Regions from separate parts of the Pseudomonas sp. Stari2 genome, predicted to be linked through region 1. Evidence: predicted binding sites of a transcription regulator. Region 1 holds the regulator's gene; the other holds the start of a gene.
The links. Region 1 encodes sigma-54, which starts transcription at its own class of promoters, with help from an activator protein. Its sites were predicted from a motif close to ANTGGCATNNANNTTGCTNT; they were not measured.

Region 1 (3,401 bases):
GGAATGGCGATGCCGTTGCCAAAACCGGTCGAACCGAGTTTTTCACGGGCAATCAGCGCCTCGAAGACATCTTGCATCTCCAGATCCGGCTTTTCCCGGGCGATCAGGTTGGCAATTTGTTCGAGGGCTTTCTTTTTACTGCCGCCCGGCACGTTCACCAGGGAACGGCCGGGGGTCAGGATGCTTTCAAGTCGGATCATGGGGGTGGGGGTTATCGACCGGTAGCGCCCTGAAGCAGGCTCTGGGTCTTTTCCTTATGCTTTTTGAGTTGTTTATCAAGCTTGTCGGTCAGCGCGTCGATCGCTGCGTACATATCGGTATGTTCCGCGTTTGCGACGACCTCGTTGCCGGGAATATGCAGCGTGGCTTCGATTTTCTGCTTCAGCTTCTCGACGCACATCGTGACTTGCACGTTGGTGATCTTGTCGAAATGCCCCTCAAGCCTCTTGAGCTTTTGCTCAACGTACTCACGGAGAGGTTGGGTAACTTCCAGTTGGTGTCCACTGATGTTGACTTGCATACAGCTTCTCCTTCGTTGCCAGTGCATAAAGCGGCAGGCCGAAGAGCCTGCCACTGGAACGCTGTAACGTGGCTTACATCAACCGCTTGCGTTCGCTCGAAGGCGCGATCCCGAGGGATTCGCGGTACTTGGCGACGGTGCGGCGAGCCACCTGAATGCCTTGTGCTTCCAGTAAACCAGCGATCTTGCTGTCACTCAACGGCTTTTTCTGATTTTCCGCAGCAACCAGTTTCTTGATGATCGCGCGGATTGCCGTGGACGAGCATTCGCCGCCTTCGGAGGTGCTGACGTGGCTGGAGAAAAAGTATTTCAGTTCATATATGCCCCGTGGGGTATGCATGAATTTTTGTGTGGTTACCCGGGAAATTGTCGACTCGTGCATGCCCACCGCTTCAGCGATGTCATGCAGCACGAGTGGCTTCATGGCTTCGTCGCCGTATTCAAGAAAACCGCGCTGATGCTCGACGATCTGGGTCGCTACTTTCATCAGGGTTTCGTTGCGGCTTTGCAGGCTCTTGATGAACCAGCGGGCTTCCTGCAACTGATTGCGCATGAACGTGTTGTCGGCGCTGGTGTCGGCGCGGCGTACGAAACCGGCGTACTGGGCGTTGACCCGCAGGCGCGGCACCGATTCCTGGTTCAGCTCGACCAGCCAGCGCTCGTTATCCTTGCGCACGATCACGTCAGGCACCACGTATTCGGCTTCGGTGGATTCGATCTGCGAACCAGGGCGCGGATTGAGGCTCTGTACCAGTTCGATGACCTGGCGCAGTTCATCTTCCTTGAGCTTCATGCGCCGCATCAACTGGCTGTAGTCGCGGCTGCCGAGCAGGTCGATGTAATCGGTGACCAGGCGTTTGGCCTCGGCCAGCCAAGGGGTCTTGGCCGACAGCTGGCGCAATTGCAGCAGCAGGCATTCGCCCAGGTTGCGTGCACCAATCCCGGCAGGTTCGAATTGCTGGATGCGGTGCAGGACGGCTTCGATCTCGTCCAGCTCTATGTCGAGCTCCGGGTCGAAGGCGTCGAGGATTTCTTCAAGGGTTTCGTCGAGGTAACCCTGATTGTTGATGCAATCGATCAGGGTCACGGCGATCAGGCGATCGGTGTCGGACATCGGTGCCAGGTTCAACTGCCACAGCAAGTGGCTTTGCAGGCTCTCGCCAGCAGAGGTGCGGGTGGTGAAGTCCCACTCGTCGTCATCGCTGCTTGGCAGGCTGCTGGCGCTGGTCTGGTAGACGTCTTCCCAGGCGGTGTCGACAGGCAGTTCGTTGGGGATTCGCTCGTTCCATTCGCCTTCTTCAAGATTGTCGACCGTTGGGGCGGTCTCCTGATAGGAAGGCTCCTGAATCTCGGTGTTGGGCTTCTGTTCGGCGTTGTCGGCCATGGGATCGGAGTTGTCGAAGTCGTCGCCGTCTTCCTGGCGTTCGAGCATCGGATTGGATTCCAGAGCCTCCTGGATTTCCTGTTGCAGGTCCAGGGTCGACAATTGGAGCAGGCGGATGGCCTGTTGCAGCTGCGGTGTCATCGTCAGCTGCTGGCCCATTCTCAAGACTAGCGATGGTTTCATGGCAGGGGCTTAACACCTTATTCGCCGGCGCTATGCGCCATCCACTACAGGGCGCCGAAGCGCCAAACTTAAGCAAATTATATGCCTGAAACTGTCGTGTTTGCCTAGAGCGCTGTAACAATAAAAGCGTATAAAAGTGCGCTTCAACGTTACAGCACCCGGACGGTCGGTCGAATGCTGTCGCGTTTACAGACGGAACTCGTGACCCAGATACACTTCCTTCACCAGATCGTTGGCGAGGATGGTCGCGGAGTCGCCTTCGGCGATCAGTTGGCCGTCATTGACGATGTAGGCCGTTTCGCAGATATCCAGCGTCTCGCGGACGTTGTGGTCGGTGATCAACACACCGATGCCCTTGGCCTTGAGGTGGTGAATGATCTGCTTGATGTCGCCCACGGAGATCGGGTCGACACCGGCGAACGGTTCGTCGAGCAGGATGAATTTCGGTGCGGTGGCCAGTGCACGGGCAATTTCCACCCGGCGACGCTCACCACCGGACAGGCTCATGCCGAGGTTGTCGCGGATGTGGCTGATGTGGAATTCCTGCAGCAGGCTTTCCAGCTCCTTGCGACGGCCGGCCTTGTCGAGCTCCTGACGGGTCTCGAGGATGGCCATGATGTTGTCGGCTACCGACAGTTTGCGAAAGATCGACGCTTCCTGTGGCAGATAGCCGATACCGGCCTTGGCGCGGCCGTGCATCGGCTGGTGGCTGACGTCCAGGTCGTCGATCAGCACGCGACCCTGATCGGCCTGCACCAGGCCGACGATCATGTAGAAGCAGGTGGTCTTGCCGGCGCCGTTGGGGCCGAGCAGGCCGACGATCTGACCGCTGTCGATTGACAGGCTGACATCGCGCACGACCTGGCGGCTTTTATAGGCCTTGGCAAGGTGCTGAGCTTTCAGGGTTGCCATTACTGGGTTTTCTCGTCGGTTTTCTTCTTCGGCTGGATCACCATGTCAATGCGCGGACGCGCTTCGGTGACTTTGTTGCCGGTGGCACGACCCGCGCTGGCCAGCTTTTTCACCGTGTCATAGACGATTTTCTCGCCTTGGGTGACGTTATTGTCCTTGTCGATGACCTTGGCCTTGTCGATCAGTACTACGCGGTTTTGCTGCGCGTGGTACTGAATGGTCACGCCGTAGCCCTGGACCGGCTTGGCGTCGCCCTGGGTCTGCAACTGCTCGAAGTAGGCCAGGTTGCCCACCGAAGTCACGACGTCGATATCGCCGTTGGGCGCACGGGTCATGGTCACGGTGTTGCCTTTTACGATCATCGAGCCTTGGGTGATGATCACATCGCCCTTATAGGTCGCG
Region 2 (3,401 bases), 2.6 Mb from region 1:
TGGACTTCGGCGCCAGGTTCGAGGTATCGATCTTCAGGTCGGTCAACACGCCGTTGATGATCTTGCCGTTGGAATCCACACCGTAACCCTGCAGACGCGAGGTGTAGTCGGTGTTGGTGATGTAGCCGTCCTTGTCGACCTTGAACGTACCGGCACGGGTGTAGGACACCGAACCGTTGTTGCTCAGGGTGAAGAAGCCGGAACCGTTGATCCCCATGTCCAGCACGTTGCCGGTGTTGTTGATGTCACCCTGGGTGAACTGCTGGGAAACGTTAGCCAGGCGCACGCCGTTGCCGATGACCTTGCTGCCGCTGCCCAGGCGAGTCGCCGAGTAGACGTCTTCGAATTCCGCGCGGGACGATTTGAAACCGGCTGTCGCGACGTTGGCGATGTTGTTGCCGGTCACGTCCAGTTGCTTGTTGGCTGCATAGAGACCGCTAAGGCCGATATTGAAAGACATATTCCACTCCTTTGTGCCGGTTAGTCGGCTCTATATACCAATGGTTTGTACTTTGGACAGAGCAACGGTGCCCTTGCCGGACAGGTTGAGCATCAGCTCGCCGCCGGTCTGGCTGATCGTCACGCTGGTGACGGTGGCCGGCAGGTAGGTCGCCATATCGGTCGAGGTGCCATTGATCGAGGCGTTGGCCTTGACGGTATAAGTACCGGTCTTCACCAGGTTGCCGTCCTTGTCCTTGCCGTCCCAGGTAAAGCTCGCATTGCCGGCGGCGCGACTGCCCAGATCGATGGTGCGAACGACCGTGCCGCTGCTGTCGGTGATGCTGACGGTGCCGCCGGCAATCGACGACGGAACGGTGACCGAACCGGTCATGCCTTTGCTCGGATCGTCGAGCTGGACCGAGTTGGTCTGCACGATCACGTTGCGGCCAACCAGCGACGAAGCCTGCAAGGCTTGCGACGAGTTGTAGTTGCCGGCCAGCGAACTCACGGTGCTGTTGAGGGTGGTGATCCCCTCGAGGCTGCTGAACTGCGCCAGCTGGGCAACGAATGCACTGTTGTCCTGCGGGTCGAGCGGGTTCTGGTTTTTCAGCTGGGTCACCAGCAACTGCAGGAACGCATCCTTGCCCAGGGCCTGGCCGCCGGTGGCGCTGTTGGTAGCCGAAGCGATGCCGCCGGTGGTCGTGCTACTGGTCTTCTTCGAAGAGTTGGCCAGTATGTCGTTCATCGTCAGGCTGCTGGTGGTATCGGTAACACTCATGACAGTCGCCCCTTATTACTGACCGAGGGTCAGTACCTTCTGCATCATGGTTTTGGCGGTGTTCATCATTTCGGCGTTGGTCTGGAAGGACCGGCTCGCGGAAATCATGTCGGCCATTTCTTCCACCACGTTGACGTTCGGGTAGTAGACGTAGCCCTTGGCGTCGGCGGCCGGATGATTCGGCTCGTAGCGCGCTTCGAGGTTGCTCTGGTCTTCGACCACGCCGAGTACCTGCACGCCCTGGCCTGCGGCGTCCTGGTTCTGGAACAGCGAATTGCTGCCGCCGCTCTGGCCGCCCTGAAACATGGTGGCGAACACCGGGTGACGGGCGCGATAGGTCTGGTCGATGCTCGACGAGACGGTTTCGGCGTTGGCGATGTTCGAAGCCACGGTGTTCAAACGCGTGGTCTGGGCGCTCATGCCGCTGCCGGCAATGTTGAAAACGCTGGACAGGGACATGGATTACTCTCCGCGCAGGGCTGACACCAGCCCTTTGAATTTGCTGTTGAGCAGGGTGAAGCTGGCCTGGAAGCCGACGGCGTTTTCCGCGTAGTTCGACTGTTCCAGCTGAGCGTCAACGGTGTTCTGGTCGATCGATGGCTGCATCGGCGTGCGATACATCAGCGACTCGTCGCCATTGCCCAGACCTTCAGCTTCGATGTGACGGCTGTTGGTCATGTTCAGGGCGATGGTGCCGTTGGCGTTCTTCTGGCTCTGTGCTTCGAGCACTTTGGAGAAATCCAGATCCCGAGCCTTGTAGTTCGGGGTGTCGGCGTTGGCGATGTTGTTGGCCAGGACTTCGGCACGCTGGGCGCGGAAGCCCAGGGCTTTTTCGTGAATTCCGAGCGCTTTATCGAAGCTGATGCTCATGTCGGGAACCTTCAGGTGACCGGGTTTTTCGTAACAGGGTTATAGCAAGCGTCGTGCCAGTTTTAAAAAGCCCCGTATTCCGGGGCTTTGCAGGGGATCGGCAAAGCGGCAATGCCAGAAAAGCGGCAACGGGTTTCCGCCGGATGCCGCTTTTCTGCCGCTTGCCGCCCGCAAAAAACCTCAGGCATAAAAAACGGGAGTCCCTGAGGACTCCCGTTTTTTGTGTTGCCGGTGACAGTCACTTCGCCTGGTAAATGATCCCCGGGCTGCACTGGACCATCTGGTAATGATCCGGCAGACCGTTCAGCGCTTCGGAAGCGCCGAGGAACAGATAACCGCCCGGCTTCAGTGTGCTGTGAATACGCAACAGGATGTCCTTCTTCACCTCGGCGGAGAAGTAGATCAGCACGTTGCGGCAGAACACGATGTCGAACTTGCCAAGGCTTGCGTAGCTGTCGAGCAAGTTGAACGAGCGAAATTCCACCCGGTTCTTGATCGGCGCCTTGATCACCCAGCGTCCCGGCCCTTTCGGGTCGAAGTAGCGCTGCAGACGATCGGCGGAAAGACCACGACCGATCGCCAGGCTGTCGTATTCGCCGGTCTTGCAGTTGGTCAGCATGCTGCCGGACAGATCCGTGGCGACAATCTGCACGCCCATCTTCAACTGACCGATGTTGGTCCGCTCGAACTCGTCGATCGACATCGACAGCGAATAGGGTTCCTGACCCGACGAGCAGGCCGCCGACCAGATCCGCAGACGCTGGTTGGGGCTGGCCTTGATCGCCTCGGGCAGCACCTTGTTCTTCAAGACTTCAAACGGATAGGTGTCGCGAAACCACAGGGTTTCGTTGGTCGTCATGGCATCGACCACCTGCTCGCGCAAACCGCTGCGCGGCTGGGTCTGGATGCGCTGTACCAGCTCACCCAGGGACTTGATGCCTTGCTGCTCCATCAGTTTGTTGAGACGGCTCGAGACCAGGTACTGCTTGTTTTCACCGAGCAAAATGCCACAGGCTTTTTCCAGGAAGACCCGGAACTGTTCGAAATCCAAATTACCCGTAGACAAATGATGCCGCCTCTTAAATCGTGTTGACCGCCAGGGACGGAAAGTCCCTAGCTGATATCTGCTGCTTTGATCCGGTCGACTACCCGGGATGCCAGGTCATCAGGACGGAATTTGGCCAGGAAGTCATCGGCACCGACCTTCTTGACCATCGCCTGGTTGAACACACCCGACAACGAAGTATGCAGGATGATATGAAGCTTTTGCATGCGAGGGTCGCTGCGGATTTCGGCCGTCAGGGTGTACCCG

Region 2: a site for sigma-54 is predicted at 2,131-2,150, ahead of flgB (flagellar basal body rod protein FlgB). Genes of this name have one in related genera too.

The regions. Positions count from the first base shown of each region.
Region 1 covers NZ_CP099760.1:1,207,298-1,210,698, forward strand. Annotated here, with positions in the region: gene ptsN (PTS IIA-like nitrogen regulatory protein PtsN) at 1-200, opposite strand, end outside; gene raiA (ribosome-associated translation inhibitor RaiA) at 212-520, opposite strand; gene NH234_RS05330 (RNA polymerase factor sigma-54) at 594-2,087, opposite strand; gene lptB (LPS export ABC transporter ATP-binding protein) at 2,274-2,999, opposite strand; gene lptA (lipopolysaccharide transport periplasmic protein LptA) at 2,999-3,401, opposite strand, start outside.
Region 2 covers NZ_CP099760.1:4,929,536-4,932,936, forward strand. Annotated here, with positions in the region: gene flgE (flagellar hook protein FlgE) at 1-460, opposite strand, end outside; gene flgD (flagellar hook assembly protein FlgD) at 491-1,219, opposite strand; gene flgC (flagellar basal body rod protein FlgC) at 1,235-1,678, opposite strand; gene flgB (flagellar basal body rod protein FlgB) at 1,682-2,089, opposite strand; gene cheR (protein-glutamate O-methyltransferase CheR) at 2,328-3,155, opposite strand; gene NH234_RS22520 (chemotaxis protein CheV) at 3,203-3,401, opposite strand, start outside.